DNA from 2 places in the Rhodococcus globerulus genome. Region 2 is predicted to be linked to the other one. Evidence: riboswitches for the same ligand, from Rfam matches in the RefSeq annotation. Region 2 holds a riboswitch; the other holds the start of a gene.
What was found. Region 2 has a riboswitch for cyclic di-AMP ahead of KYT97_RS30155 (transglycosylase family protein). Riboswitches for the same ligand answer to the same signal wherever they lie in the genome.
Positions count from the first base shown of each region.

Region 1: another riboswitch for cyclic di-AMP. It lies ahead of KYT97_RS06650 (C40 family peptidase); the one in region 2 lies ahead of KYT97_RS30155 (transglycosylase family protein).

Region 1 is NZ_CP079698.1:1,487,937-1,503,887, forward strand. Features, by position in the region: gene KYT97_RS06590 (class II 3-deoxy-7-phosphoheptulonate synthase) at 1-282, opposite strand, end outside; gene KYT97_RS06595 (polyadenylate-specific 3'-exoribonuclease AS) at 373-864, opposite strand; gene KYT97_RS06600 (lysophospholipid acyltransferase family protein) at 931-1,746, opposite strand; gene KYT97_RS06605 (ROK family glucokinase) at 1,855-2,853, opposite strand; gene KYT97_RS06610 (hypothetical protein) at 2,925-3,341, opposite strand; gene KYT97_RS06615 (ArsA family ATPase) at 3,338-4,555, opposite strand; gene KYT97_RS06620 (SRPBCC family protein) at 4,552-4,989, opposite strand; gene KYT97_RS06625 (polyketide cyclase / dehydrase and lipid transport) at 5,069-5,461, opposite strand; gene KYT97_RS06630 (AMP-dependent synthetase/ligase) at 5,623-7,434, shown strand; gene KYT97_RS06635 (glycosyltransferase family 4 protein) at 7,504-8,631, opposite strand; gene KYT97_RS06640 (hypothetical protein) at 8,682-10,052, opposite strand; gene KYT97_RS06645 (C40 family peptidase) at 10,122-11,090, opposite strand; gene KYT97_RS06650 (C40 family peptidase) at 11,516-12,091, opposite strand; cyclic di-AMP (ydaO/yuaA leader) riboswitch at 12,106-12,283, opposite strand; gene KYT97_RS06655 (DEDD exonuclease domain-containing protein) at 12,808-14,589, shown strand; gene KYT97_RS06660 (Lrp/AsnC family transcriptional regulator) at 14,630-14,905, shown strand; gene trpD (anthranilate phosphoribosyltransferase) at 14,909-15,951, opposite strand, start outside.
Region 2 is NZ_CP079698.1:6,591,651-6,607,601, reverse strand. Features, by position in the region: gene KYT97_RS30195 (MFS transporter) at 1-205, shown strand, start outside; gene KYT97_RS30190 (LLM class F420-dependent oxidoreductase) at 215-1,201, shown strand; gene KYT97_RS30185 (DUF3239 domain-containing protein) at 1,225-1,887, opposite strand; gene KYT97_RS30180 (amidohydrolase family protein) at 1,970-4,057, opposite strand; gene KYT97_RS30175 (DNA repair helicase XPB) at 4,158-5,816, opposite strand; gene KYT97_RS30170 (hypothetical protein) at 6,033-6,197, opposite strand; gene KYT97_RS31145 (hypothetical protein) at 6,432-6,557, opposite strand; gene KYT97_RS30165 (helicase-associated domain-containing protein) at 6,645-8,969, opposite strand; gene KYT97_RS30160 (hypothetical protein) at 9,030-9,218, shown strand; gene KYT97_RS30155 (transglycosylase family protein) at 9,307-9,867, opposite strand; cyclic di-AMP (ydaO/yuaA leader) riboswitch at 9,876-10,095, opposite strand; gene KYT97_RS30150 (YccF domain-containing protein) at 10,350-10,739, opposite strand; gene KYT97_RS30145 (membrane protein) at 10,773-11,000, opposite strand; gene KYT97_RS30140 (cold-shock protein) at 11,235-11,648, shown strand; gene KYT97_RS30135 (DUF2771 domain-containing protein) at 11,716-12,201, opposite strand; gene KYT97_RS30130 (MFS transporter) at 12,204-13,880, opposite strand; gene KYT97_RS30125 (glutaminyl-peptide cyclotransferase) at 13,952-14,788, opposite strand; gene KYT97_RS30120 (DUF3027 domain-containing protein) at 14,827-15,639, shown strand; gene KYT97_RS30115 (sacsin N-terminal ATP-binding-like domain-containing protein) at 15,708-15,951, shown strand, end outside.

The DNA of each region.
Region 1 (15,951 bases), 1.6 Mb from region 2:
GTTGTCGGCAAACGTCTCGGCGCAGTCGCCGCCCTGCAACAGGAAGGCTTCGCCGCGCGCTACCTGCGCAAGGCGATCCGACAATGCCTCGACTTCGCTGGCCACGGTGATCGGCGGCACGCTCTCGAGCACAGTGCGCATCGCAGCCGCCTGGTCAGCGGGCCATGAAGGCTGCTGCGCGGCGGGTTTCGCAAGGGCCTCGTCGAGCTGCTGACGCAGTCCGGCGGGCAGCGGCGGAAGTTCGGGCAAGCGGTCGATCGGCACGTCGACAGTCCAGTTCACTAGTACAGGATATTCGCTCACCTACCCGCGCGTCACACAGGCTCTCGTTAGCGCACGGTCTCGTCTAACCGAGTTCGGCGTCACAGCAGGTCAACGAAGTGACCGGACTCGGGCAATCGCGTCGAACTTCACCAGATTGTGTCGTGCGTCCGCCAAAGCGTCATGCGCGTCGGACGGTGCAGGCGGCAGAGCCGGGCTGCCGTTGTCCTCCCAGAACTGGCGCAACTCCCGCGTGTAGCGCGGCAACGACTGGGGCAGTTCGGTCATGTCGCCCCACAGCTGGCACAACGCGACGTGGTCGTACGCCGCGACCCATGCCCACAGTTCGGGAACCACCATCGGCCGCGGAACGAAGAACTTCAGGAGGTCGTCACGGATCTTGTCGCGCGACTTCCAGAGCGGAGACGACGGCGCAGGAAGCTTCGGCAGAACATTCTTGCGCACCCAACTGCCGGCCCGCGCCGGATCGAATTCCGTCGAGACGGCGTAGTACTCTCGGCCGTCCTCGCAGACGACGCCGATGGACACGAGGTCGATGGTTCGACCGTCTTCGATGAATTCACAGTCGTAGAAGTAGCGCACGGCTCAAAACTATGCCGCACCGCCGGTCCCGAGAGCTAATGCACGCCCGGCAGTTGTGGGAAATCTCTAACTGGCGCGCGTGTCCGGGACGTGCGGCCCATCAGTCTGCTCGGCATCGGGGTCGACAACGGCCGCAAGTGGAGCGGCAGCCTCGTCGGACTCCTCGAGCTGGTGGGTCTCGTCGGACGGGGACTCCTCCGCCTTGACCGGCTTCGGGTTCTTCAAACTCGCCGCATAGATGTCGACGTATTCCTGGCCGGACAGCTTCATCAGCTTGTACATGACCTCGTCGGTCACAGCCCGCTCCACGAAGCGGTTGCCGCCCATCCCCTCGAAACGCGAGAAGTCGATAGGTTCACCGACGATGACGGTGACCTTGGCCGGACGCCACATCCTCGAACCGATGGGGTTCATCTTGTCGGTGCCGACCATCGCTACGGGAATCACCTTGACACCGGATTCGAGTGCCAGGCGAGCCATTCCGGTCTTGCCCTTGTACAGACGACCATCCGGCGAGCGAGTGCCCTCGGGGTAGATACCGAGCAGCTTGCCGGCATCAAGGACCCGTAGACCGGCGTTGAGCGCGTCCTGGGCTGCGTCCGCACCGGTGCGATCGATGGGCACCTGGCCGACAGCCGTGAAGAACCACCGCTGGAACGCACCCTTGAGTCCGCTGCCCGTGAAGTACTCACTTTTTGCGAGGAACGTGATTCGACGGTTCGAGCGCAGCGGAAGATAGAACGAATCCAGAACTGCCTGATGGTTGCTGGCGAGAATCGCCGCACCGTCAGTGGGAATGTTCTCGTGCCCCTTGATCGTCGGACGCCCGAGCAGCAGGAGAATCGGCCCCAACAACACATACTTGAAGAGCCAATACCACACGGCGTCCCTCCCATTCACAACCCGAATTGCCTTGTGCACGACCTTACTGCGCGCCGGTTACCCTCGCTACACATGCCCCGACCGGCACCTCGTGATCACAAGTGCGACTCAACGCCTGGCAGGCGAAATGATGCCTGGAACCGCCGAACGCGCCAACGCCGCCGCCCCCACCATCCCCGCGGCCTCCCCCAACTGGGCAGTGCGAATCCGGGCCAGAGGTCGATATTTCGCACCCGTCAACAACGTTGCGTACTGCTCACGGGCGTCATCGAGAAACAGTGGAGCCGAACTCGCGACGCCGCCGGCGATCACCACGACATCCGGGTCGTAGGCGTCGGCGACCATCGCCAGGCCGACTGCCAGCCAATGCGTGAACTCAGCCATCGTCGCCAGCGCGAGTGGGTCACCGTCGTACGCGGCATTGGCGATTCGACGCCCGGTCAAGCTGCCCGGGTCGACGGCAACTTCTCGCGCCAGGACTGTTGACGCGGCCGGATCTTCGGCCAGAAGTTCAATTGCTGTGTCCACCAACGCAGTTCCGCTGCAGTACCGCTCCCAGCAGCCGCGCTTGCCACACGCGCACGGGCGGCCGTCCGGCACGACCTGGACGTGGCCGAACTCCGGCGCAACACCGTAACTACCCCGGTACAGCTCACCGCCGATCAGCAACGCGCCACCGATGCCCGTCCCGATCGCCACCGTGACGACGTTCCGGCCACCAGCCGCAGCACCGAACCGATACTCCGCGTACGCCGCCGCATTGGCATCGTGTTCCAGAACAACCGGCAACCCCAGCCGTACGCTCAGGTCCTTGCCGACCGGCGCGTTCACCCACGGCAGGTGCGGAGCAAAAAGCACGATCCCGTGATCCGAGGTGACGAACCCGGCTACCGCCAAACCCACTGCGGCCACATTGTGCCGACTGACCAGTTCACGCACCACCCGATCGAGCGCATCCTCGAGCGACCGCGCGGACTGGGGCGTCGGAGCCTGCATGGTATCGAGCACTTGCCCGTCGACGTCGACCACCGACGCTCGAATACTGGTGCCGCCCACATCTATTCCGACGGTCAGGATGTCGGCATTTGCACTGCGATTGGTGATCATCCGGTCCACACTCCACACTCGGTATGCGTTCTTGACGATTGTGCCCACCGATGGCACCGAAGTACCAGCGTTTACCGCTTGACAGTCACCGTAATCGGAACGAAAGCAGGCGATCGGGGCTTCGGCGACGAGGTACCGTCGGGCGTCGGCGCCCCACCCCCTGGACCACCGTCCGGCTTCCCGTCGGATGGGGCGCGCCCGCCGAGAAACTCGTCCAGCAGCTCACGCAGCAACGCCAGAAGTACGGCAGCATGCCCTGCCAGGATTGCCAGTAACTCGTGATGTTCACCGCGCATCAAGGCTGCAACAGCGCACACCGGGCACCAACTGCAGCCGCTGAATGCAGGCAATTCCTCCGAGGTCTCGAGATCCGCCGCTGCGTTCGTGCGCCCCTCCGCCATCTGCGCCACAATCGGCTCGATCCGGGAGAGGACGGAATCGGCCAACACCCGAAACTCGGCGAGAAGCTTGGTGTGATCGTCGTTCATACAGGCCACACCGTGGGATCCGGCGAGAATCGAATGATCAGATAGGCGCCGTCGAGTTCGGCACCGGTCACGACGCATCGCCGTAACACCGACGCAAGTCTCACTCTCCGTCGCACCCCGTCCGCTCCCACCAGCACATCGTCTTCTACCCGACCCAACGTCAGTGACGCCGGATCGACGAGCGGCAGATACATCCGCATCGCGTAGACCGACTCCAACCCCGTCCCCGATTCCAGCGTCACCGCTATCGGGTCGGGATGGCGGTGCGGCTGCGCAGCGGCCCCCTCGCCCAGCGCAACTGCAATGTCGCCCAGGGCCGCCAACCCTACCGGTTCGGTGCCGACATGTTCGACAACCGTGACGGCAATCCCATCGGCGGCCTCGCGAACTCCCGCGAGCACCGACATCTGGGCCGCGCGAACGTTGGACAACCAGCACATATCTTCATCTGCGTAACTCTGCGAAACGGGTTGCGGAACAACACTATTGACGATTATCCGAGCAACCGGCAGCACTGAGAGCGCAAGACCGGACAGTGTGCGCCGAGTCGCAAGCGCCGCCGATCCCTGCGCCGACGTCACGAGATGAATCTCCGTGTGCGAAGTGTCGGCGATACACGCTGCGATCTCGTCGACCGACGAGACAATGCGTTCGATTATCGACACCAACAGCATCAACCGCACGTCGGTAGCCGCCACCGCCGCAAGCCGCCTGTGACGCGGCCACAGCCGCTCGAGGTACTCGGACACCATCGCGGGCGCGCCGAGGATCCGCAACGCCTCCGGCGACGGCGGGCAATCCACGATCACGACGTCGTATTCGCCGCTCGATGCCATCCCGACGACCTCGGCAAGCGCCAGAATGTCCGCGATGCCAAGCGAACCCGTGAGTTCCTCGGGCTCCAAAGTCTGGAGCGACGATCCGTGTTCATGGGAACCCGCCGCATCGAGTAGCGCCGACACACCACGGAACTTGTCTTCGACAAGCGTCAGCGTATCGACCTGCCAGACATCCATCCGGTCGAACAATGGGGTCACTACACGCGGAACCGGAATCGCCAGCACATCCGCAAGCGAATGAAGCCGATCGATCGACATCAGCAGAACCTTGGAACCGGCAGTCGCCGCCGACAGCGCTGCGGCAGACGCCAGCGTCGTCGTTCCACTGCCACCGCTGCCGATGAAGAGTTGAAGACGGGCCCGCGCGGCGTTCAGCCCTCGACTCGCTTCTTCAGTTCCTTCAAAGCCGTGTCCGTGATGATCTTCTCGGCCTTGCGTTTGAACAACCCGATCATCGGGATAGTCAGATCGACCGTCAGCTCGTAGGTGACGGACGTACTGCCGCCCGGCTCGGAACGCAAAGTGTACGAACCGGATTGGGACTTCTGAATCTCCCCGCTCACCAGTTCCCAGCTCACCGACATTCCGTCGGGCGCCCACGTGTACGCCAGCTCGTACTTGTCCTTCACCATCCCGGCATCGAGGACGAACCGCACCCGGTTCGCGCGGCCGTTGCCGCCAACTTCCAGAACCTCGACGGACTTGGCCGCCGCAACCCACGCGGGGTACTCCTCGAAATCGGCGATCACGGCCATGACGGCGTCAGGCTGAGCGTCGATGCTGATCAACCCCTTGGTTTTCTCGGCCATCCGACTACTCTTCCTTCCCTCGAAACTTCATGGTCCCCGTAATTCTCCCCGAACACGGGCCTGAAAACTTCCTGCCACGTCACACAGATTCGGGCGCCACACCTGCCGGGCGCCCCGCTTCCAGTTCGCGCTTGAGTTCAAAGGACATGACCTTGCCGTCGACGCGCCGTGCGCGATTCATGGCGGCCAGGTCGAGATCAGCCAGGCCTGACGGCGACACACCCACTGGTTCCGCGTGCAGGAAGTAGTGAACGATGGCGCCGTCCATGACCGGTTCGAGCCACACCTCCATGGTGCCGACGAGACTGCCGGACACGCCCCACCGGAAGCCTGCGGGACCGCGGTCCTCGCGCACCTCGAGCTGGAGATCTCGCCACCACCGGCGCCACTGCGCACGCGAAGACAACAGTTCGGCGACACGCTCGGGCGGTGCCGCGATGAAAGTCTGGTCTGCGACCTGAATGCTGCTCACGACAGTTAGCTTCACATATCGCGTCGACGAGTGAGCGAACGGTGCCACACCACTGCGAAACGGACAGACTGTAAGCCGGGCCACAACTATGCCGGACGTGCGACTACAGTGAATAGCGTCAAACCCTACTCGTCAGTATTTCGCAGTGTCGGAGGTATTTTGTGCCTGAATACAGCGCACCCCAGACGTTCACGATTCCCGAGGATGCCTCTGCGGTCGACTCGGTGTTCACATTCGCGAAGACGAAGCCCGCGGCCGTCGTCTACAAGCGAAAGGTCGGCTCCGCATGGGTCGACGTCACTGCCGGCGAGTTCGCCGCCCAGGTAACCGCAGTTGCCAAGGGTCTGATCGCGATCGGCGTCAAGCAGGGTGATCGCGTCGGGCTGATGTCCGCGACTCGCTACGAGTGGCCACTGATCGACTACGCGATCTGGGCCGCAGGCGGCGTGACCGTTCCGATCTACGAAACATCCGCCGCTGAGCAGGTTCGCTGGATTCTCGAGGATTCCGAAGCCATCGACCTCGTTGTCGAGAACGACGTCCACGCAGCCACCGTCAAGGACGTCGCAGAAGCGTCGCCGTCGCTGCGCACCGTCTACCAGATCGAGGCCCCCGCAGGCGGACGCGGCGCCGTCGAGGAACTCTCTGCCCTGGGCGCCGACATTTCCGACGACGAGGTCCAGACGCGCGTCAACGCTCTGAAGGCCTCCGATCCCGCAACCCTGATCTACACCTCCGGCACTACGGGCCGCCCCAAGGGCTGCCAACTGACACACTCCAACCTCATTGCAGAGTCGAAGGGCATCCTCGACTCCAACCTCGGCGATCTGCTCAAGACGCCAGGCGTGCGCACGCTGATGTTCCTGCCCCTCGCTCACGTCCTGGCGCGCGCGGTCAGCATCGCCTCGTTCGACGCCGGCGCCACCCTCGGGCACACCAGCGACATTCCGAACCTCGTCCCCACCTTCGGCGAATTCAAGCCCGACTTCATCCTGTCGGTACCGCGAGTGTTCGAGAAGGTCTACAACAGCGCCCGCGCAAAGGCCCACGGCGAGGGCAAGGGCAAAATCTTCGACGCGGCCGCGGAGACCGCTGTCGCGTGGAGCGAGGCCAAGGACAAGGGTGGCGCCGGTATCGTCCTCAAGGCCAAGCACGCGTTGTTCGACAAACTCGTCTACTCCAAGCTGCGGGCAGCCCTCGGCGGACAGTGCCAGCTCGCCATTTCCGGTGGCGCCCCGCTCGGCGCGCGGCTCGGCCACTTCTTCCGCGGCATCGGAGTCACGATTTACGAGGGTTACGGCCTCACCGAAACCACCGCCGCATTTGCCGTCAACACCATCGGCTCCCAGAAGGTCGGAACCGTCGGAAAACCGTTGGCCGGCAACTCTGTTCGCATCGCCGACGACGGTGAGATCCTACTCTCCGGACCCGTGGTCTTCACCGGATACTGGCGCAACGAGAAGGCAACCGCCGAATCGATCGAGAACGGCTGGTTCCACACCGGCGACCTCGGAACCGTCGACGCGGACGGGTTCATCACGATCACCGGGCGCAAGAAGGAAATCATTGTCACGGCAGGCGGAAAGAACGTCTCCCCTGCCCAGCTCGAGGACGCATTGCGCGCACATCCGCTCATCAGCCAGGCAATCGTCGTGGGCGATCAGAAGCCGTTCATCGGCGCACTGATCACCATCGACGCCGAAGCTTTGCCCGCCTGGAACGAGCGCAACAACAAGGCAGCCGGCACCACCGCGGCTGATCTGGTCAGCGACGGCGAACTTGTCGGCGATATCCAGGACGCGATCGACGAGGCCAACAAGCTGGTCTCCCATGCCGAGGCAATCAAGAAGTTCAAGATCCTGCCGGTCGACTTCTCCGAGGACACAGGCGAACTCACCCCGACGATGAAGCTCAAGCGCAACGTCGTCCACGCCAGCTTTGCCGCGGAGATCGAGATGATCTACGCGAAGTAACACCGCGCACACCTGTGGCCGCCATACCTTGGAAAAGGTATGGCGGCCACAGTGCTTGATGCTCGGGGCTCAGCCGAGCAGCGCCTGCAACTTCGACGCGAGCGTGTCCCACTTCCAATCGGTCGCCACCCAGTCGCGACCGGCGGCGCCCATTGCGGCAGCTCGATCACGGTCGGACAGGATCTCGATCACCGAGGCGGCAACGTCGTCAACCGACGTACCGTCGACCACTAGCCCGGTCTTGTTCTGCTGCACCGTTTCCGGGGCACCGCCACTGCGACCCGCGATCACGGGAACACCCGTTGCCGACGCCTCGAGGTACACGATCCCGAGACCTTCGACGTCGAGTCCTGCACCGCGGGTGCGGCACGGCATCGCAAAAACATCGGCGATGGTGTGATGGGCAGCCAATTCCGCCGCCGGGACGGTGCCCGTGAACACGACGTGATCGTCCATCCCCGTCTTGTGGGCGAGCTCACGCAGTTTCTCGTCGTACGGCCCACCCCCGACGATGACAAGTACAGCGCCGTCGATGCTCGCACGGATAGTCGGCAGTGCCTTGATCAGCATGTCCTGTCCCTTGCGCGGCACCAGCCGTGACAGGCAGAGAATTGTCGGGCGCTCCCCCAGCCCGTACCGTGCCCGCAATTCTGCGCGAGCAGCCGAATCAGGATGGAAGACAGACGTATCCACTCCCGACGGCAGATGCTCCAGCGCAGCCTGCGGCCCGAAAGCCGCCGCGAACCGGCTTCGGGTGTATTTGCTGACGAAGGTAACCGTATCCGTGTTTTCACCGATTGTCCGCAACGACTGCCGCGCACCGGGAATCATCGACCAACCCACTTCGTGACCGTGAGTACTCGCGATCACCCGCGACGCACCTGCCCGGCGGACCACCGGCGCCAACAACGCAAGGGGCGCCGCCGCGCCGAACCACACGGACTCGCAGTCATGCTTCTTGACCAGTTTCGCGGCCCGTCTGGCGACAAACGGAGTCGGAAGCATCAATGTCGTGGGATGCCTCACGACCTCGAAAGGTTGAGCGGCATCGAACTTCTTGTGCGAATCACCGCGCCACCGCGGCGCATAGACAACCAACTTGTCGGCCGGAAGATGCTTCGCGAACGTATGTAGATACGACTGGATTCCGCCCGGTCGGGGCGGAAAATCATTGGTCACCAAAAGGGTCCGGCGCATTCGTCCACCGTAAAGCACGAGCCGATCAACCCACGCTGCGGTGCAGCCAATCAACGCAGTGTGCGGTGCAGCCAATCCACCCAGCCGTCGCGCAGGTCGTCGATACTCACACCAAGTACCTCGACGATGCGCCGGTTGATCTCCTCCGGTGTCGACGGCCCCACAGCCAAGGCGCGGAATAGTTCCGTCAGCTCGGACTCGCCGAAACGATCCGCAATATAAGCATTTATCGACCACGCCGATTCGTACGCAAGGGAACTCACCACCGGCACGCCCCCGAACTGTGAATCCTCGGGAAACTCCGACGGCACGTCACCGGACCGAACAGCGGCCGCAAGTGTCGGCGCAATCTCCCGCGCCGCCCGCCCGGAGCCACGGTTGCCGGCATACTCCGCGTACCCTTCGAGCACCCACATGGGCGACCCGTCCCGGGTCTGGGATCGCGCCGCGATATGCATCATCTCGTGGCGAAGCACCGCCTGCCGCGTCGTCGAAGTCAAGCGTGATGCGGCGGCCGGCGAGAATATGATGCGCTGCCCACTCACGTCACTGGCACCGTCGCGCACCGTATCCGCCACCGACACAGCCGCTATGGACGATCCGTCGTGCTGCGAACCGACCATCGCCGTGAATTCCTCGGGCGAACCGGCGACCATCACGACTGCCCGCTCGGACCAACCGTCGCCCCACAACTGCGTCGTATTCTTCACAGCGCCGTCGAGGTCGGCGGCCAACGCGTCAACGAATGCCTGCTGGCCCGGGTGCCCGACGACTATCGAATCCTCGGCCGCGTTGGTCGAAACCGCGAGTGGGCCGAAATCCCATGGACCGTGCCACGAGTCGACGCTCAACTGCGAACCGGTCGAGCCGCTGCCCAGCACGTCGACAATCGAACCGTCAGCGAATACGAACCACGAACCGTCACGTTCCGCAAAAGTCATCAAGACAGTCTTACGCGTCGGCGCCGCATCCACACCGTCGAGTGTATAACGCAGGTTCACCTGAGCGCCCCACAATGTGACGCCGTCGGGCGACCCCGTTCGGGCAGCCTCGACAAGTGTTCCCGGCGAAACCTCGTACGCCCAATCCGAAAAACTCAGTGCACCGGCAGCCGTGGCGCGCCGAATCTCTGCGTCGAGCAACCCCGGGGCGGCGGCAGCATCTACGAACTGCGCCAGCGATGTCGGATCGTCGGACATCTGAGCGCGTGCCCACGAATCGAGGAGCGCTTGAACCTCGCTGACACGCGCAACATCCGCTTCCGCAGCGGACTGCTGGGACGAGCCCGGAGCGTCAGTCAGGACAACGGTGAGTCCGAGGATCACCACAACGGCACACCCGAGCGCAATGAGAGCTGGGTACTCCCAGCGGCGCTTACGGTTCGTCCCGGCTGCGGGGGACGTCATGGGGTCACTCGACACGATGCCGAGTGTAGGAGACGGAGGGGACCCCCAGTCGCAGCGGCCGAGCCACTTGTGACGATGCGCTGGTCAGTAACGGCGAGCAGTCGAGAACTGCATCCCTGCCATCGACTCGACCTTCACCGGTACGCCGAACGTCGACGCGTGGAGGATATTGCCATCGCCTGCGTAGATACCGACATGCGAGTTGTCGCTGTAGAACGTGACGATGTCGCCCGGCTGCAACTGGTCACGGGATATCGGCGTACCACCCGCTGCCTGCGCCTGGCTGGACCGCGGCAGTGTTTTACCGATTTGTTTGTACGACCACACGACGAGCCCGGAGCAATCGAACTCGTTGGGCCCGGTAGCTCCCCAGACGTACGGGTCGCCGATGCGGGTCAAACCAGCCTGTAGTGCCGCGGTGCCCGACCCTGGAGTCAGATTAGCCAGTATTTTGCTGGCGTCGACGCCCTCTGGAAATGTCGACCCACTCAATTGCACGCGTTCGGCTTCGGTCAGATCGTCGAACGCCTTGGTCACCTCGGCAACCTGAGCCTGAAGTTCGCTCTGCTTGCGCTGCAGATCGTCGCTCAGCGCCTTCGCCTGATCAGCCGCAACCCGTGCAGCATCCGCGGATTGTTGCGACGAGTCCGCTGCTTGGCGAGCGTCGAGCGTCGCTTCGTTGAACTGGCGGACCTGCACCGCCGCGTCGTTGGAGATGACATCGAGTGCAGACATCTGATCGAGCAGCTGCTGCGGTGAATCGCTGACCATCAAGGCAAAGAGCCGATTGGTCCGCGCGCCCTGATAATTGGCCGTAGCAATTCGATTCACAGCCGGCGCAACCTCGGCGACCTTGGCCTTTGCCACGTCGTAGCGTCCCTGATCCTCGACAAGTCGAGCTTCAGCGTCGAGCTGCACGGACGTCTTTGCATCGAGATCGATCTGCGCGTTGTGCAAAGCCTCGTTGGTCTGCTCGGACACTCGGGCGAGTTCGCCGAGCTTCTCGAGCGCCTCGGTGGGATTCGTGATCACCGGGTCGGCGGCCGCCGGCATCGATGGCAACGCGACAAGCCCAACTGCCAATACGCCTGTTGTGAGCGCGATGCGGACCCGGCTGTACTTTCTCGATGAAAACGATCTAGATGAAACCACGGAACGCGACTCTCCGTCTCAGTTTTTGTGATGCCTGCCGATGCCCGTCAGGATCTGTTAGCTGGATGTCAACTACCCACACTACCTGCCGGCGGCACCTAATGTCTCGATAAGGTTACGGAATGGCATACGTTTGTGTCTACTCGTCGGTAGGTGTAACGGGAGCGAAGCGAGTGTGAACCCCTCGGAACGCCCGGAACTCACCCGGATAAACAGATGTGGGCCTCGAATCAGTTGATTCGAGGCCCACATCTGCACAGAGTGGAACTGCCCCTTTTCCAGTGGATCAGGTCGACCTTCACAGGTACCCGATCAGTGACACCGGATCAGAAGCGGCGAGCACCGTCGTACGGCATGGACGACACGGGTGCCAGCTTCACGGGCTGACCCGCGGTCGAAGCATGGATGACATTTCCGTTGCCCGCGTAGATACCCGAGTGCGATCCGCCGTAGAAGGAGATGACGTCGCCGACACGGAGATCGGACTGCGCAACTGCGACACCGGCTGCAGCCTGGTCGTAGCTCGTGCGGGGGATGTTGAGGCCGGCCTGCTTGTAAGCCCACTGGATCAGACCGGAGCAGTCGAACGCGTCCGGGCCTGCCGCGCCGTACACGTACGGGGCGCCCAGCTTGCTCTCTGCGGCGCGAACAGCCTGCTCACCAAGGGTGGAGATGGGAGCGGCGGGTGCAGCCTGTGCAATCGGCGCAAACGCGGGGTTGTCCGTGACACCGGGGATAACGGGAAGTTCGGGGATCGAGACGCCCGGGATGTCGAACGTACCGACACCGGGGATGGTGATGGGGTCTGCCGAGGCAGGCGCAGCGGTTGTAGCAAAGGCTCCGGCTGCAAGTGCGCCGGCGACAACCAGTGTTGCCGAACGCTTCAAACTTTGTGACGCCACTTAAGGGGTGCTCCATTTCTTCCATTCGTCCGCCGACCGAGTTAGCTGACGGGTTCGGGCTGGGAAGATCAGCCCTACCCGCGTGGTCCGTAGCGATGACGCTTGCTACGCCCCAGGCGGGATTCACCCCAGTGAAACTTGGGTTCCCGGTTCGGGTTCCTCGCGGAGATCCCGATTAGGCGGTTCCTGACGAAGCCGGTCCTTTGTGGCCCGGCAAGACTTCGTTAGGTCTCAGGAAGATTACGAAATGATCGCGGCGATGTCGACCGCATCGCCAATTTCGCGTGCGATTCATCCGAATTTCCGCGCAGTCGCGCTCGATACGCCAAAACGGTCACAGCGGGATAACGATACGTCCGGTTTCCGTAACGTCGTGAACCATTTCTCGTGAGTCGACCCGATTCGATCCGGCCCGGCAATCCGTGACTTACCCCAGATCAGCACCAGTTACGTACCGGTAGGCCCCTTTTCACCCGAGGTGGATTACGAGTCGGCACACGCCAGGCAACGCAGCCAGATCCACTCCACCCGAGTGCGACACCGAAGGCGCCGACACACCTCGAAAATCGCCCAACTGTGACGCTCGTCTCTTTTAGGTCACGGGCGACCAAATGCCGGGGTGCGTGCGATGCCCGTTAGTCCCGAATTCAACTTCTCTTGGTCCTTGCGCCGAAGCGACCGATTCCTGTCGGCCCCTCCCTCTACTGTCTTGCGCTGTGAGTCAAGCCGACGCTGTCAAGGCCGCCGTTGACGCCGATCCGGATATCGGCCGTCAACTGTCGTTCGACGAGCTGGACACTCCGCTCAGCGAGACGACGTTTGTAGTCGTCGACCTCGAGACCACCGGCGGAAGCGCGGACAACGATTCGATAACCGAGATCGGTGCCGTCAAGATTCGCGGTGGCCAGGTGCTCGGCGAGATGGCAACTCTGGTCGATCCCGGGCGGTCGATCCCGCCGTACATCGTCGAACTGACCGGCATCACCGATGCCATGCTGATCAACGCTCCGCGCATCGATCGCGTTCTACCCGCGTTCCTCGAGTTCGCGAAGGGTTCCGTACTCGTTGCCCACAACGCGCCCTTCGACATCGGATTCCTCAAGGCGGCAGCTTCCCGCACGGCCCGGCCTTGGCCACCGTTCCAGGTTCTCTGCACCGTCAAACTCGCCAGGCGTGTCCTGACCCGCGACGAAGCACCCTCGGTCAAGCTCTCTGCGCTCGCGCATCTGTTCCGCGTCTCCACCCAACCGACGCACCGAGCGCTCGACGACGCCAGAGCCACCGTCGACGTGCTCCACGGCCTGATAGATCGGGTCGGCAACCAAGGCGTACACAGTTACAGCGAGCTGATCGACTATCTCCCCAACATCTCGGCTCATCAACGCGCCAAACGCTCCTTCGCCGCAGACCTCCCCCGAAGGCCGGGCGTCTACCTCTTTCGCGGCCCGTCCGACGAAGCGCTGTACATAGGGACGGCAGTGGACCTGCGCCGCCGCGTCCGGGGCTACTTCACCGGTTCCGAGACGCGTGGGCGCATGAAGGAGATGGTGGCCCTTGCCACCCGGGTCGATCATGTGGAGTGTGCTCACGCCCTGGAGGCCGGAGTACGCGAACTCCGACTCCTCGTGGCACACACTCCGCCGTACAACCGCCGCTCCAAGTTTCCCAAACGCGGATGGTGGATCGTTCTCACAGACGAGGCCTTCCCCCGGCTATCCGTGGTGCGTAGCCCGACGCCGCACTCGATCGGACCGTTCACGTCCCGCGCGAGCGCGCAGGAGATTGCAGAGACCGTGTGCGAGTTCACCGGGCTGCGTACCTGCACCAAGCGGATACCTCTTGGCGCCGTGCACGGGCCTGCCTGCCCCGCACGCGAACTGGGCTCGTGCCCGGCAGCCCGAGATGACACCGCGGAGCGCTATGCGGTGTCAGTCGCCGACGTTCGGGAGTTCTTCGCCGGCGTGCACGACATGCCGCTTCAACGAATGAAAGCGCGCATCGAGCAACTCGCTGCCACCGCACTGTTCGAGAACGCGGCCAGACTGCGCGACCGAACTGCCGCAGTTGCAGTAGCAGTACGACGCACTCAAAAGCTCGCCGCCGTCGCCGCCATCGATCAGTTGGTACTGGCGCGCCCCGCGCCGGAAGGCGGCTGGGAATTAGCCGTGATCCGCGCCGGCAGGCTCGCCTCCGCCGGCCTTGCCCGAGCCGGGACTCACCCGATGCCCGTGGTCGACGCCCTCGTCGCATCGGCCGAAACCGCACTTCCCGACAACACACCGCTGCGCGGAGCGCCCCCGGAAGAACTGGCGCTCGTCGTCCGCTGGCTCGGATCGGACGGAATCAGGATCGTCTCCGCCACATCGGGCTACACCGAGCCGGCGTGCGGCGCGGGGCGGTGGGAAGACTGGTGCCACCTCGCCAAGGTTGGAAACGAATCCGAGCGTGCAGAGAACCATCGTGATGCCTGGAATGGGCGCGGCGACGCGAGGACATAAGCTCGACCACAGCACAGCACCGCGCAACCAGAGGAGCGACATGATCAATGCGATCGTCATGATTCACGCCGAATCGGCCCGAATCCCGGAGACTGCTCAGGCCGTCGCCGACATCCCCGGAGTCAGCGAGGTGTACTCCTGCGCAGGCGACGTCGACCTGATCGCGGTAGTCCGGGTCCGTGACCACGCCCAGATCGCAGAGGTCATCACCGGCCGGATCAACAAGGTTCCCGGAGTGACGCGAACCGCCACTCACATTGCGTTCCAGTCCTTCTCCAGCGCCGACGTCGAAGCTGGGTTCTCGCTCGGCGAATGACTCTCAGGCGCCTTCGGTCAGCGCGGTGGTGAGCGACGCCCACCTCCGCAGCAGTTCCGCAGCTGCGCCGCTGTCGATTGCGACAGCGGCCGAGGCCATTCCCGCGGCAATCGCACCTTCCAGGTCGTCACCGACTCCGTTGAAGGCCGCGATCGCCGCGCCCGCGTTGAGTAGCACCGCGTCCCGGACGGGGCCAGGCTGACCGGACAGCAGGGTGCGCGCGACCTGAGCGTTCACGTCCGCGTCGCCGCCTCGCAATTCGTCCAGTGGTACCCGAGCGATGCCCAGATCTCGCGGATCCAGTGTGACGGTTCGAACCGCTCCGTCGGCAACGATGTACACCGTCGACGTCGTGGATGTCGTCAGTTCGTCGAGTCCGTCGTCGCCGCGAACGACCAATGCCGAATTACCGCGCTGCGCAAGAACTCCCGCAACAACGGAGATCAGCTTCGGGAAGGCACACCCGATCAATCCGGCACGCGGTCGTGCTGGATTCGTCAAGGGACCGAGCACGTTGAAGGCCGTCGGGATGCCGATTTCCTTCCGTGGCACTGCCGCAAATCGCAGTGCCGGGTGAAATACGGGCGCAAAGCAGAAACCGATGCCGACCTCGTCTACGCACCGAGCCACGTCTTCCGGGCCCAGATTGATCCGAACACCGAGAGCCTCGAGCACATCGGCGCCGCCACTCTTCGACGATGCTGCCCGGTTGCCGTGCTTGACCACTCGAATTCCCGAGGCTGCCACCACAATCGAAGCCATGGTCGAGATGTTGACAGTGTTGGAGCGGTCGCCGCCGGTTCCGACGATGTCGACCACATCGGAATCGACCGGCACCGCCTTAGCGTGTTCGAGCATGGCGTCGGCAAGGCCCTGCAACTCTGCGGGTGTCTCGCCCTTCATCTTCAAACCGACACCAAAAGCGGCGATCTGCGCCGAACTTGCGTTGTCGGACATGATTTCGCTCATCGCCCAACGGGAATCGTCGCTCGACAAATCGGAACCATCGGTGAGCTGACCGAGAATCATCGGCCAGGACCGCACGA
Region 2 (15,951 bases):
TCTCGCAGCCTGGCGCCTGACCCATGACACGGGGATGTTCGGTGGACCTCTTGCGATTGGTGTGCTTGCTGCTGCAGTTCCACTCGGTTGGGCCTTTGCGGTTCTGGGAGCGACGTCCTTTGCCGGCGCAGCGGTGATGCATCGATATATTCCGCGCTATTCGCCGTCCGTGGCGGCGCAGGCGGATCGCGGACGGTCTGGGTAGGCTCGCATGATGCGATTCGGACTCTTTGTTCCTCAAGGCTGGCGCCTGGACCTGGTTGGCATCGACCCTGCACAGCAGTGGGAGGTGATGCGTGACTTCACGTTGCGGGCGGAAGCGGGACCGTGGGAGTCGGCGTGGGTGTACGACCACTTTCATACGGTTCCTGCGCCGACGGAGGAAGCAACGCACGAGGCATGGACCCTCATGTCGGCCCTTGCCGCGTCGACGTCGAGTATCCGGTTGGGCCAGATGTGTACCGCCATCAGCTACCGCAACCCGGCCTATCTCGCAAAAATTGCGGCCACCACCGACCTGATCAGTGGAGGTCGTGTCGAAATGGGTATCGGCGCCGGCTGGTACGAGCAGGAATGGCGCGCCTACGGCTACGGTTTCCCTTCTGCCGGTGAGCGACTCGGCCGTCTCGACGAGGGAATCCAGATCATGCGACAGTCGTGGTCGACCGGCAGCGCGACGCTGGATGGCAAGTACTACCAGGTCGACGGCGCTATCTGTCGACCACTTCCACTTCAGGACAAGGGAATCCCGTTGTGGATCGCGGGCGGCGGCGAGAAGGTCACCCTGAAGATTGCGGCAAAATACGCGCAGTACACCAACTTCGACGGCACACCCGAAGGATTCGGGCGCAAGTCCGAGATCTTGAAGAAGCACTGCGATACGGTGGGCACCGACTTCGACGCCATCGTCCGCTCCGCAAACTACAACGTTGCCATCGGATCGACGGAAGCCGAAGTGGCCGAGCGGCTTCGGGTAGTCAAAGACCGGCTGACGCCTCTGGTGGGCGAAGCTGCTGCCGAAGCGTCGCTGGACGCGTTCCGCGGTATGCCCGCAGTCGGAACTCCGGAACAGATCATCGAAAACCTGTCAGCTCTCAAGTCACAGGGGCTTGAATACGGGATCTTCTACTTCCCCGAAGCTGCGTACGACACCTCGGGCATCGAGTTGTTCGAACGTGAGGTATTGCCGGCACTGCGCTAGAGCAGTTGCCTCAGCGGCAGTTGCTAGCGCAGGTTGTCGGGCAGGTCAGCCGGCTCGATCATGACGCGGCGTTCCGGGTGGGTGCGAACTTCCTTCGAGTCAGCGAGGCGACTCTGAAGGAAGTTCCACTCACTTGCACTGATCGCTGCGGTGGCGCGGGCCAGGACTCGGGCGTCCTTGGTGCCCCATTCGATGGGCATCGGGTTGACCATCTGCCAGACGTCGTCCTTGCTGCGTGTGGAGCGGTCCGACCGCAGGGCGACCGACGGAACACGATCGCCGACCTTCCAATGAGGGTTGAGTCGGACGTTTCGGCTGACCAACGCGTATCGCGGTCCTTGCGTCGACGGCTTCGCGACGTCGATCAACGCGGTCAGTGTCGCGGCGCGAGGGTGAATCTCGGAGACGATCGTGGGGACCAACGGGTTTTCGCTGTACAACTTTTCGATGCTTCCCACCTTGCGCGGCGCCCATATGGCCACACCCAGCGAGCTGATCGCACCGACAGCGAGAACAGCGCCGGCGATGGTGGACCACACCGCACCCATGCTGATGAGCCAGGCGGCAAGCGCGGCGAGGATGAGGGCGAAGATCACGGCAGAAACCTGCAGACGACGGACATCGGCCAACGTGTCGTTGACGGACTTCGCGTGAGCCTTGTCGACGGTGAACTGGAAATCAGCCACTGGTGTGTTCCTTCGCAGGTGGCGGGCGGGTGTACTCGGTCGAGGGCTCCTGAAAACTCCAGGAGCCACTCCACCAGGGTAGCTACTTCCGCGCGCGCTCCCACATCTGCAGGTAGGCCTCCGCGCCGCGGCTCATGTCGTCGATAATCTGATCTCCATCCGGCCCTGCGGCAATACGCATGTCCGCAATCCAATCGGGGATCATTCCGTACTGAGCCACACCGTCGACGTTGATGTCGAAGACGCGGTCACCGGCGCGCTGCTTGTCCATGACTGTGCCGTCGAAGGCGGTGTACGGGTACTGCAAAGGATTGGCGTCGGCATCACTGCGCGGCGCGGCCTGGGGACCGAATCCGTTGGTGTCGGCGCCGTAGCCGAATCCGAAGTAGTAGTTTTCGCTTCGCATCTCCCTGGCTTCGCGCCACTGGTCGATGAATCCGGTCTCGCCGTGCTTACCGTCGGAAGCATCGAGTGTGCCCGCGTACAGCGCAACAAATCCACCGAGTGCATAGATCCGCCGGTAGAAGCTTTCGTCGCTCCAACTGTGGCTCGACACAACGCCGGAGTACTGGGCGGTTTCGAGGATACCGAGTGTCGCGTCCGCTGCCTTGACGCTCATGTGGTCGATGTCGATGATCATGCCTCGATCCATCAACCCACGGATGGTGTGCTCACCGAGAGCGCTCAATCCACGTGAATTACATTGCGCACCGGCCGGATACACCGGAAGCGACACGCCGGGTGGGAGTACGGCGAGGAGATTCTGGGCACCGTCGACCTTGGTGGGCAGCTCGTTGTCCTCGGCGACGCCGGTGCACGGTTCGGACTGCCAGAACTCACCGGTACCCAGGTAGTTACCGATGTTGACGGCCACCCCGGTGATGCCGCCGTCGAAACGCGTGCCACCTAAGGCATTGTCGAACTTGTGCGTGACGATCATCTGCCGGACACCCAGATCGTAGAGTTCGTCCAGACCGCGATCGATGTCTTCGGTCGTGCACTGCGGCACATTGTTTCGCAGTGTGCACCCGAAGGGTTCCGACACCTCGATACCCAGCGTGACGGCCAGTTTTCCGTCGGCCGCCACCTGCCGGGCTTCGGCCGGAGAGCTTACGATCCGGAACCAGCCACGGCCAGGGCCGCCGTATTGTGCGTCGACGTAATCCTGGATCTCATGAGTCTGCTTGGCCTGGATCCGGATCGTCTCCATTTCGTCGCACGGATTGCGTTTGGTCGGATACAGCTCGCACAGAACACGATTGGCAACAAGAAGGTTGGTGAAGATGCGCAAACCGCCGCGCCACGCGCGTTCCACCCACGTGTAGTAGGTCTGCTCGTGAGTCAGGGAATCGTGAGCCGGCCAATCGGGGAAAGTGGGCCACCCGGCGGTGTTGTGGGTTGCGAAGGGATCACCGAAGGAGAGAACGTTTTCGAGCAGCGCGGGCATGCCGTTGGGTTGATGGTCCGGGCAGTCGACCAGCGCGGCGGTGACGCCTTGGGGATCAAAAGGCTTACCGCAGTGCAGATTTCCGCCCATGAACTCGGACGCGTTCATATGCACGTGCGTGTCGATGAATCCGGTGACCTCGCCGCCCGGGCCTATCTCCGACGGCGTACCAGTAGCGTTCACTTCGGCTTCCGGGAAATCGGCGCATCCGGTGCGGGGGATCAGGGCAAAGGAGGCGGCTTCCGGTGCGCCGCCGGGTTCGGTCAGCGACAGGGTGGAATCGTGGCTGACCAACGCTCGACCGTTTGTGGTTGCAGTGAGAACAAATGTGTCGCCGCTCGACATCACTGTCCAGTCCGTCGACGGGGTCGCGATTGGCGTTGCCACGACGCCGCCGGCGCCGTCATGGGCAAGCATCGATCCGTCGGTGCCGTAGAACATGAACCGGCCGAGTTGCGCCGCATGGAGCCTGAATGATTCGGCGTCGTCGACGGTTGTTCCGCCGCTGCGGTAGCCGCTTCCGTCCCGGTTCACGAACGCACTGTCGGCACCCTGTAGTGCGTAGCAGCCGTTCGCAAGCTGATACACCGTTGTACCTGGGGCGACCGGAGTCGCCGAACTGACGCCGGTGGTGGCAACCACTCCGATTGCCGACAGCAGCGACGCTGTCAGAAGCGCAACTGCGGCGCCGAGACGACCGCGTGAACGTGTAACCGAGCGCAACATGCGCGACTCCCCGATAGGCACAAGTGTGACAGGGAGCACGCTATCGCGATATGGACGTCCGTCCAGCTAATTAGTGAAACTTGTTATAGAAATGTGTTCAACCGATGGCTGGGCCCAACAGGTCGTCCGCGTCGGTGATTCGATACGCGTAGCCCTGTTCGGCGAGGAACCGCTGACGGTGTGCCGCGTACTCGGCATCGAGCGTGTCGCGGGAAACCACCGAATAGAAGTGCGCCTGACCGCCGTCGTGCTTGGGTCGCAGGAGGCGCCCGAGTCGCTGAGCTTCTTCCTGCCTCGATCCGAAGGTTCCCGAAACCTGAACGGCGACAGACGCCTCCGGAAGGTCGATCGAGAAGTTCGCGACCTTGCTCACCACCAGCGTCTGGATCTCGCCGTTACGGAACTGATCGAACAGGATCTCGCGTTCCTTGTTCTTGGTCGATCCCTTGATCACCGGTGCGTTCAGGGCTTCACCGAGTTCGTCGAGCTGATCGAGATACGCACCGATCACCAAGGTCGGCGAATTCGGATGCTTGGCCAGAATCGACTTCACGACAGCAATTTTGGTGTGCGCCGTCGAGCACAGTTTGTAGCGCTCCTCCGGTTCCGCCACCGCGTAGGACATGCGTTCGGCGTCCGTCATCGTCACTCGCACCTCGACGCAATCGGCCGGCGCGATCCAACCCTGCGCCTCGATGTCCTTCCACGGAGCGTCGTAACGCTTGGGGCCGATGAGCGAGAATACGTCGCCCTCGCGGCCGTCCTCGCGGACCAATGTTGCTGTGAGGCCGAGGCGACGACGCGACTGAAGATCGGCAGTCATGCGGAACACCGGCGCGGGCAGCAGATGAACCTCGTCGTAGATCACCAAGCCCCAGTCGCGAGAGTCGAATAGTTCGAGGTGCTTGTACTCACCCTTGGTACGACGCGTGATCACCTGATACGTCGCGATCGTGACGGGTCGAATTTCCTTGCGCTCACCGGAATATTCGCCGATTTCTTCCTCGGTCAACGACGTGCGGGCGATGAGCTCACGCTTCCACTGACGACCGGCAACGGTATTGGTGACGAGGATGAGTGTGGTGGCCTTGGCCTTTGCCATGGCTGCCGCGCCCACCATCGTCTTACCGGCGCCACACGGCAGCACGACGACGCCCGAGCCGCCGGCCCAGAACGAATCCGCCGCCATCTGCTGGTAGTCACGCAGTTCCCAATGGCCCTCTTCGAAAGCGAGATCGATCGGGTGCGCTTCGCCGTCTACGTAACCGGCGAGATCCTCGGCCGGCCAGCCGATCTTGAGTAGCATCTGCTTGAGGCGACCGCGCTCACTCGGGTGCACGATCACGGTGTCGTCGTCGACCTTCTCGCCGAGCATCGGTGAGATCTTCTTGTGCCGCATCACTTCGGTGAGCACTGCGCGGTCGAGGCTGACCAGGATGAGGCCGTGAACCGGACTCTTGACCAACTGCAAGCGTCCGTACCTGGCCATGGTGTCGACGATGTCGACCAGCAGGGGCTGCGGGACGGCGAACCGCGAGAACGAGACCAGTGCGTCGACTACCTGCTCGGCGTCGTGTCCGGCGGCACGGGCATTCCACAAGGCCAGGGGCGTGATGCGATACGTGTGGACGTGTTCGGGGGCCCGTTCGAGCTCGGCAAAGGGTGCGATTGCCTGTCTGGCATCGCCGGCGCGCTCGTGATCGACCTCCAACAGCAGCGTCTTGTCGGATTGGACGATCAACGGTCCGTCGGTCACGAAGTCCTCCTGGTGTAGCGAATGCGATGGTGCAGCCGTGTAGCGAATGCAGCAGTGTCGCGGCAACCCTGCCATTGTCCTGCCATCGCGGTGAATACGCCAAGTGACGGGCAATACACAACGCAAACAGGGGTGCCCACACTTGGGCACCCCTACGTCAACGTGGCACAGTTGACGGCTATTCCTGACCCCGTATTTCGGAGACGCGGAAACTTTTTATTTCTGCGCCACCGCAGACTTTCGCATTTCCATGACGTGAGTTATCGCTTCGGAAATTCCGGAGCGATAACCGATATTCTTTTCGCTGTCACCGGGAGTTGAATCAAGTTCTGATTCGAGTCTGGTTTGAATGCGATCAAGCGCATGGATTGTTCTTTTCACGGTGGGTCCTTTGTTTTACGAACGACCCGATAACAAAATTCCGGGTCGACGAGCGTGTTCGTCGAGGACGCAGACCGCGGCCAGTGTCATCCCGGCAACATATCCGCGGGACCGTGGATCTGTGCCTCTGCTACTGGACCTGAACTGGTCGAACGTCTCGTGAAGGTAGTCGAGTGCATCGGTCTCGGCTTGCATGATGAAAACTTCTCGAGAGAAGAACGAAAGTATTTTCCGTCAGCTCCGCTTTCTCTTGCGAATCAATTCCGAAGAATCCGCTGCTTTTTCACGCTTTTCTGCGCGGCGTTCCTTGATCGACTGGGCGGGCTTTTTCATGTTCTTACCCGGCGCCTTGTCAGCCATTGTCGCTCCTCATTTTTCGAAGTGGCAATCACAAACTGACCTCGACCATACTTCATTTACAGAAAAAAGCCAGTTGCATTTTTCCGATCACTTTTTTCCGGACTCGACAGGGCTGACGGAGGTGATGCGGTGCAAGGTGAATCGGCGCACTGCGCCACTCGCCGGATCGAATGCGTCCAACTGCCCGCCGCCCACGCTGACCGGATCGACGATGCGATGCGTGGCCACCCCCTGAGCGTCGACGTAGCCGATGTTGACGCTCTTTCCCTCGCGGGCTGCGGACGAGAGCAGCGCGATGGCGGCGGCATTGCTTTCCCGCGATCCGTCGGCGCGAACCCCGCCCCGGCCGGGTGTGGCAGCGCGGTCGCCGGCTCGCATTGTTCGCACCAGTGCGTCGAGCTGTTCCGGCGACGGACTCGACGGCGTTCGGGTGGCGTGCCGCAAGCGACGGTTCGGGATTCGAGCCCCGCGCGGGCGCAGATCGACGAGGGCACCCGACGAATCCTCGCCTGCGGGCGCAAAGCCGGCAGCGCGAAGTTCGGCCAGAACTTCCCGCAGCGGTGCCTGGGACACCGCCACCGTGGGGGCGAGGGCGCGCAAGGCCAAGGGCTCCGCGACGGGGGAAGCGAGAACCTCGGCCAAGAGGGATGCGTCCTCGCATCGGATGAACGACGCGGCCACGCCCGCCCGCAACCGGCCGTGCCGGCGTGCAACGTCGTCGATGAGGTACGAAAGCGATTGTGGTACCGGAGTTTTGGACTTCGTGCTGAACATCGTCTGCAGTTCCGTCGCCGTCAATCCGGCATCAAGTGCTCGGCGGATACTGCTCTCGCTTATGCGGTACATCGACGCCGCACCGGCCGATTCGATATCGGCTACCAAGGTCACCTGCTCGAGCAGGTCAGGTACCAGCGGGCCGGGTGCGACCAACGTCAGGTCGGCCTGAACCAGGATGTAGTCGATCGGCTTCGGCAGCGCCGCCGCCATTTCGGCTTCGGCGTCGCCGCCGTGCAGCATCGCCCGCCCAGGTGAACTCAGTGCGCCCCGCGCCACCAATCCGAGAGCCGACGCCTCCGCAAGTGTGTTTTCGACTGCAAATGTCCGAAGCCGGCCGCTCCGTCGGGGATGACGCCACGCAAGTGAACGGCTCACCTCGGCGGGCGAGGCGCTCTGCCCACTGTCGAGTTCGGCCAAGAGTCCGAGAATCGACGCCCGGTCTCTCGGTGCAGACGGTGCGCGGCCCTCCTCCGCCAGCGCGGCGATCGGCTTGTCGGACGGATCGCGCATTCCGATCATCCAGGGGACTCGGGGGACATCGATCCACGCCGACGCCAAGACCTCCCATTTGCGGGCCGTGGTCGCGTTGAGCCAACCGTCGACCGTTATCGTCGGGGTCCAGTAGTCGTCCGCGGTGTCGGACGCCGGGGCGGGGTCGGGGGTGTCGCTGGCAATCAATCCGGCGGCGGCGAGGAGTTCGACCACAAGATTGAGCCGACTCTCGTCGAGGTCCGCGGCCTTCGCGATACGTCGTAGTTCACGCACTCCGAGTCCACCGGCGCGCAACGCCGGGGCAGGTGCGGCCCCGAGAACGGCGATCACGTTTTCGCTCTGGCGAACCAACTCGAGGGCTTCGCCCGCGGCCGCCGCATTGACGTCGGCAGGTTTGAGTTTGTCGCCGGTGATCACCGGCGCGGTGAGCGTTGTCGGATCGAAGACCGGTTCGCCGCGGATAACCTGACGTACCGTCGCCGGCAACTCCACCGTCTGCTCGTCCAACCACCGGAGCAGGCCGGCCGCCAAGAGTTTCTGCACAGGACGATCTGCTGGCGTTTCCGGAGCCGCGTCGCGGGTTCGGCCGATGGGGCTCGAGTTGGCCAGCGTCTCGAGCAGACCGCGTTCACGTTCGCCGAGCGAATTGAGCGCCGCGGTGATCTCGGCTTCCGACATGGACTCGGCGGGCTCGAGGGCGCGGCCCAGTCGCCAAGGGATGGTGTCGATGGCAGCGGGGACGATGCTGATCGGATCCGTGCCCCAGATGAGCGCATAGGCCCGCACCTTCGCAAGCGAGGCATCGACTGCCTTCTTGGTGACCTTGCCCTTACCGGTGAGGGCGCGGGCAGCGAGCGCGTCGTTCAATTCCGCGCGCGTCATGGGGGTTTCCTCGGCGCCGGCGAGCGCCAGCAGTTCGAGAAGTCCGAAGTCCAGTGTGTCCAGCTCGTCGGCTGCTCTACCGACCGACGCGCGTTGCTGTGCGCGTCCACTGAGCACCACCATCGTGCTCGGCGGCGGCACAGCGAGATCCGGCCGCAAACGCAGTAGTTCCGTCAGCTCGGCGTCAGTGCGCGCCGACAGCCATTCGGTCAAACTGTCGGCTCCGGAAGTGCCCGCCTGGGTGCCACGTATTTCGGTCATCAGGTATCAGATTAGAGACCTGGTATGTACGGCGTAACGGAGTCCTGTCAAAATGGCTTCGTGGCCAACAATTCGAAGCAGCACTATGTAGATCCAGGATGGCCGGAAACTGCAGACGGAGATCACGCAGTGACCGAATTGTCATCGACCCGCTCCGGTGGACTTTCACCGTTCGGCGAGGACACCACCTTCCCGTTACCGGTGGAGTCACTTCCTTACATCCATCCGTACACCGTCATCAATCGCTAGATCCACTACGCGAAGAAGGCCCGCACCGAATCGGTGCGGGCCTTCTTCGTAGCTGGGTGCGTTCGAGCGGAACGCGCAGTTCGCAGTCCTACTTCAGGAAAGACTTCGCGGTGTCTGCTGCTGCAAGGATCTGGGGATCGACGACGATGCCGTTGGCCTCGGCGAATGCAATGGCCTGATCGATTGCGTCGGAGACCGGATGTGCGACGGTCTGAGCGACCTGCTGTGCCGGTGCGGCGGGTGCGGCCGGCGTCGTGGCCGGAGCGGACCGCTGCGTTGCGCCGCTGCTCAGGCCGAGGCTCGAGGAGCAGGACGGCCAAGCGCCCCATCCCTGGTTGGCCAGGACGCGCTCGGCAACAACGATCTGCTGCTCGCGAGTGGCGTTGTTTGCGGTGGCTGCGTACTCGCCGCCGCCGTGTGCGTTCCACGTGCTGGGGGAGAACTGCAATCCGCCCTGGTAGCCGTTGCCGGTGTTGATGGCCCAGTTGCCGCCCGCTTCGCACTGTGCGAGGCGATCCCAGTCGGAATCGGGGGCAGCGCTGGCGGTACCTGTGGCTGCGATTCCTGCTACACCCATGATGGCGCCGGTGACGGCGACCTTGGCGACAGTGCGGCCTGCGGTGGTGGGCTTGCGATGGCGTCCGCTCATGATCGTGAATTTCCTCTCCACACGCGCCTGCGAGGTCAGCTGTCGGGTTCGGGCTGAGAGGTTGCCCGGCCTCGCCTTTCCTGGCTGGAAAGGGTCTGGCTTCACCCCAAGGTTCGAATGTGTTGCTTGTCGAACCGGTGTCAGGTGGAGAACATTTCTGCTCTCACAGAGGACTTTGGGTCCCCCGTCCTTGTCCCTGGAATGCTCGAAAGTGGGAAGTTCCGGTACCCGCGGGACAAGGTTTGGCGCGGCGGGCCGGAGGTGGCCGGAGTTTCCCGGCCGGAATTCACGGTAACGGCTCTCACCGCTCATGTCACCATTTGATAACGCGGCGCGCCGAATGGGATACAAACCCGCCGCGAAAGCGCAGGGGACTCTTCCCAGGTAGTGAAGGATTCCGCAGCGAAGGTTCTCTTGTGGCTATTCCGTTATCCACCCGTAATGTGATGAAGGTCACACCGTTATCGGTGGGGGATTGGAAGCTATGCGTAGTTCACGCGATTGACGTCGACGATCTCCTTGCCCAAAGGCATCAGCGAGATCGGAATCATCTTCAGGTTCGCGACGGCCAAGGGGATGCCGATGATCGTGATTGCCATTGCCACCGCCGTGACAATGTGGCCGATCGCCAGCCAGATACCGGCGATGATCACCCAGATGACGTTGCCGACCATTGAACCGACACCAGCAGTCGGCTTGTCGACGACGGTCTTACCGAACGGCCAGAGGGCATAGATGCCGATTCGGAACGCGGCGATACCGAAGGGGATCGTGATGATCAGAATGCAACAGATGATGCCTGCCGCGAAGTAACCCAAGGCCAACCAGAATCCACCGAAGACCAGCCAGATTACGTTCAGGAGAAGTCTCATGGTCGGTGACCTTTCGGTTGGGGTGACGGGAGATCAGCGGGCGCGACGACCCGCCCTCAAGGTGTAGACGATGGCCAGCAGAAAACCGACCGGACACGCCAAGGAGATCAAGTACAGCGCCAACCCCGGCGGTGTGTCGCTGAAGATGTTGATCGCGAAGATCGCGACGAGCGCGAGGAGCCCGATGAAAAACAACCCCATCGCGACTCGAAACAAGCCGTTTCCGGTGCCGGAAGTGCTCGGGTTCGGTTGAGTGTCCACATCTACAAGGGTAGTGCCCAGCAAACGTGGGTGCCGAGACCGGTTCGTCACAGGTAGACTGTGAGGCGACTGCGCGTCCCGTCAAGCAAGTTCGGGGCGCGTTCTTTTGCATTCTTCGACCGGAGTCGTTTACTTCGTCCGGGGTGATGTGAGCAGGACCATCGAGGCTCGTACGCGAGCCTTCCGAAAGTAGTGGGACGCAAGTCCCAGACGAGTGATGAGCGGGTGAACGCGGTGCCAACCGGCAAGGTGAAGTGGTACGACGTCGAAAAGGGTTTCGGCTTTCTGTCGCAGGAGGAGGGGGAGGATGTCTATGTACGTGCGTCTGCCCTTCCCGAAGGTGTGGAGGGTCTGAAAGCTGGCCAGAAAGTCGAATTCGGTATGGCTGCCGGTCGACGCGGTCCGCAGGCGCTGAGTCTGAAGGTGCTCGAGCCTGCCCCGTCGCTGCGCGGCGCATCGGCGCAGCGACGTGAGCCGGTTGTCCGCAAGCACACCCCGGACGAACTGCACGGCATGGTCGAAGACATGATCACGCTGCTCGAGGCCAAGGTTCAGCCTGACCTGCGCAACGGCAAGTACCCCGACCGCAAGACCGCGCAGCGGATCTCCGAGGTTGTCCGCGCCGTGGCGCGTGAGCTCGACAGCTGATCGGTACGAGACAAGAAAATGCCCTGCACTCCTCTCGGGACGTGCAGGGCATTTTGTATGTCAGCGGTCAGGCTGTCTTGATCGACCAGATCAGTAGCCCCTGCTCGCTACCTTCGCCGACAGCAAGGTGGATCTCCACTCCCACCAGTTGCTTCTCGGGTTCGGCTTCGACGGTGACTGCCAACGATTCACCGGCCCTGAAGAAGCGAGGCTCACCGGTCTGATTGCCGTCGGCGTCTTCGTAGACTGCCAGCATCGCCCACTCGGCGTCCGAGACTTCCTTCGACAACGACAACTGCAACGGGTATCCCTCGGGCACGTCGAGTTCGTACACATCGCCGATCTGCGCGCACTGTGACAGGTCGATCGTGCAGAACCCGGCAGGCTGAGTCTCGATGGTGCGACCGTGCGCGTACGCGGTGATCTGCGGGAGCCCATCGGGCTCGTCGTTGATGTTCTTGATGATCACGACCAGAACCGAGACGTAGGCAACCAGCGCCACCACCATCAGGACACTGACCGCTGCCACGATCTTCTTTGTTCTTGCGCGCATGATCACTGCGGAGTACTTCCTTGTCCTCGATCGGATTTGCCGGTGTAGATCACTTCGGTCACTTCTTGCTCGGCCAGATCAGGCCGCTTGCCACCGAGCCCGGGCAGAAGTGAGCTGCCTCGGTAACTCAGGAACGTCTGCAGCAGACCGATCGTCAAGAACACCGAGACAACAGTGAACCCGATCCAGTATTCAGTAGGCAGCAGAACGCCCAACGCCCCGCCCAGCACCCAACTGAGCTGGAGGACGGTTTCGGATCTACCGAAACCGGACGCAATAGATTCCTCGGGCAGATCGTGCTGCAGCGACGCGTCAAGAGAGACCTTGGCCAAGGCGCTCGCCGCGGACGCGATCAGTGTCGCGAGCGCGGCCGTCAGCAAGTTGTCGGTCAAAGCCGCGATGACGGCGATGATCCACACCGACGCGGTGCACCGAAGGACGACGAGGGCCGGTCGCCCCAGTTTGAGTCGCGCACCGGCAGCATTGCCACCGAAGTTGCCCAGCCCTGCGGCAGCGCCGACCAGGCCGAGCATCATTGCTTGCTGCAACGGCTCGTGGTCCGTTTTGGATTTGGCGACAAACGCTATGTACAACGTGAGGAAGCCGGTGAGAACGCGAATGGTGCCGTTGCCCCACAGCCCGATGATGACCGCGCGTCCGAGCGGCTGACGCACTTTTGCGCTCTTGATGCCCGAAGCGCGTCCGCCGCCTGCTGTGTGTTGTTCGTCCGGGTGATAGGTGATGGTGGCGGGAACTTCGCCTTCGGTCACCTCGACCCACGACGGAATGCGCATGCTCAGGTAGGCGCCGAACACCGTCACGACCACGGCGAACCAGAGGGCACCCGGCGATTTGAAGGCGAGTGCGAGTGCGCCGGCCACAGCGCCCGCACCGATGGTTCCACCGATCAACCCGAACACGGTGAGCCGAGAATTGACCCTGACCAGGTCTATTTCCGGTGGCAGTACACGTGGAGTCACCGCACTCTTGAGTACCGAGAACGATTTACTGAGCACCATCATGCCGAGGGCAGCCGGATACAGAATCCAACTGTCGAAGTTGAACACGAGGATCAGCGCCAGCACGGTACGAAGTCCGAACGACGCCGCCAGTGCGATTCGGCGGCCCCGCTGCAATCGGTCGAGCATCGGTCCGATGAGGGGAGCGATAACCGCAAACGGAGCGATGGTGATCAGGAGATAGAGCGCGACCTTCGTTTTGTCCTCGCCAGTGGCAGCGGAAAAGAACAGGGTATTTGCCAAGGCCACCGCGAGAGCTGCGTCGGTCGCGTTGTTGGTCATCACCGCGTACGTCAACGCGGTAAGGCCGGACTTGTCCGCGCCGTCGGCTTTTGCGGCGCGCTGGAACGTAGCGATGCCCTTGTTCGTCAGTTCCCGGCTGCGCATCGCGGCCACTCGCGTGACCGTGAGCTTGCGGGGCATCGGCGGGGCTTTGGGCGCGTCGGAACTGCTCTTCGAGCCCGAACTTCTGGCCTCGTCGCCATCGCCGGCGTCGTCACGGGAGCCGGGGATCGGGTGAAGCGGAGGTAACGGCGCGCGACGCGCCGACGGCCGCGTCGCCGGTGGGTAATTGTCGTAACCGGGATGCAAAGTCTGCCCTGCGGATTCGTCGGGAATTCGCCGGGTATCGGGGTCGTAGGGTTCGCGCGGTCCGGTCACCACTCAATTCTGTCCTAGTCCGTGATCTGCGACCACGCACACCCCTGACGAGTCGAGGGGAAAGTTGGAAATCACTCGACAAATCGAACTTCGAAGATCTGTGGCCAATACTTTCCGGTCAGGAGAAAACGGTCGGTTCCGGGTATCTGGGCGATTCCGTTGAGGACGTCGACCGGGTTGGCGGATCCGTTGGTATCAAGGCGGCTGCGCAGCGGTGATGCATCGATCACGCCGCTCACGTGCCCGTCAGCTGGATCGATCGCAACGATTGTGTCGGTCTGCCAGACGTTTGCGTAGATGGTTCCGTCGTCGGCGCATTCCAGTTCGTTCAGATCTGCGACCGGCTGACCGCCGCGAGTGACCTCCACCGAATCGGTGACCGCAAATGTGTCCGGATCGCGGAACATCAGCGTCGACGTGCCGTCGCTGGTGACCAACTGATTCTCGAATGCACAGATCCCCCAGCCCTCGGTGGTGAGCGGAAATCGGCCGCGCTCGGTGAGAGTGTCCTTGTCGCGGACAATCGCGACGCCGTTCTTCCACGTCAATTGCCACAGGTCGTCACCGATCACGGTGATGCCCTCACCGAACAGTGGAGGCGGCAACTCGGCACGGGCAATATCGGGACCGGAGACCGGGGTGCCGTCGAACTGCGTCGAGCGCACCCACGATTCTCCGATGCGCCCGGTGCTTTCGTACAGTCTGTCTCCGTCGATCTCGAGCCCCTGGGTGAAGGCCCCGCCGTCGTGGTCGTAGACCTCGATCACCTCGGCGGAGAGCTGTCGAGGAAAGTTGTCGGCCCCGGAATCGGGCGTTCCCTCATCCGTTGTCGAGCACCCCGCAACACCCGATGTGATCACTGCGAGCGCTGAGGCGATGCTGATGAAACCGGCGCGTGACCTACTCATCCGTCCAGCATCGCAGCCCTGTGCGTTGCGTACTTGTGGTGGTGCGGCAAACTGGAGGAGTGAGTGTTGCTACTTCTCCTGAGCGTGCAGTGCCGCGCCCCGTACTGGCCGATGCCGTCGATCTTGCCCGAGCAGCTGTAGTCGAGCTGCGCGAAGGCGGAGTCGGTGCATACCTCGGCGTCACGTCGGAGGATGAATTCGCCGCTACCCATCGTTTTGCAGCAGACCTTCCCGGCTACCGCGGGTGGCAGTGGGCTGTTGTTGTTGCCGCAGGTCCAGACGATACTCGCGCCACCATCAGCGAGCTGGCGTTGCTGCCCGGACCGGACGCACTGGTTGCGCCCGAGTGGCTTCCATGGGATCAGCGGATTCGTCCCGGAGACCTGTCGCCAGGCGACCTGCTGGCTCCGCCGGCGCAGGATCCGCGACTGGTTCCCGGCTACGTCGCGAACGGCGACCCGGAGGTCGACGACGTCGCCTTGGAACTGGGTTTAGGACGCAAGAAGGTCATGAGCCTCGAGGGCCGGCTCGACGCGGCTACGCGATGGTCCGAGGGAGAGTTCGGACCAGACTCCGACATGGCGAAGGCAGCGCCGTCGACCTGTGGGCTGTGCGGCTTCTATCTTCCGCTGGCAGGTTCGTTGCACGCCGCGTTCGGCGTGTGTGGCAACGAACTGTCCGCTGACGGCCGCGTCGTCCACGCGAGTTACGGCTGCGGCGCGCATTCCGACACCAGCCTTCCGCTCGGCGCCGGCTCTCCGGCTTTCGACGCCTACGACGACGGAGCCGTCGAGATGTCGAGCACGTCTGCCGCGGGCACCGAAGATTCGGGTTCGGTATCCACCGAGTAGGGGATCCGTTCGGGACCGGCGCGCTCCGCGACGCCACGCTGCGCGCGTGGGCGGAATCGCCGACGCGTCTGCGCGAGGACGCGGCCACTGAATCGGATTTGGCTGCAGCGGGTTACCGCGACAGGTTGCTCACAGAACTGGCACAGAACGCTGCCGACGCGGCGCTGCGGGCCAGGGCGCCTGGTTCCTTGTGGGTTGATCTCGACGGTTCGGTGCTGACTGTTGCCAATACCGGTCGACCGCTCGACGAGGACGGTGTTCATGCACTGACTGCTCTTCGTGCTTCGGGCAAGATCGATTCCACCGATGGTG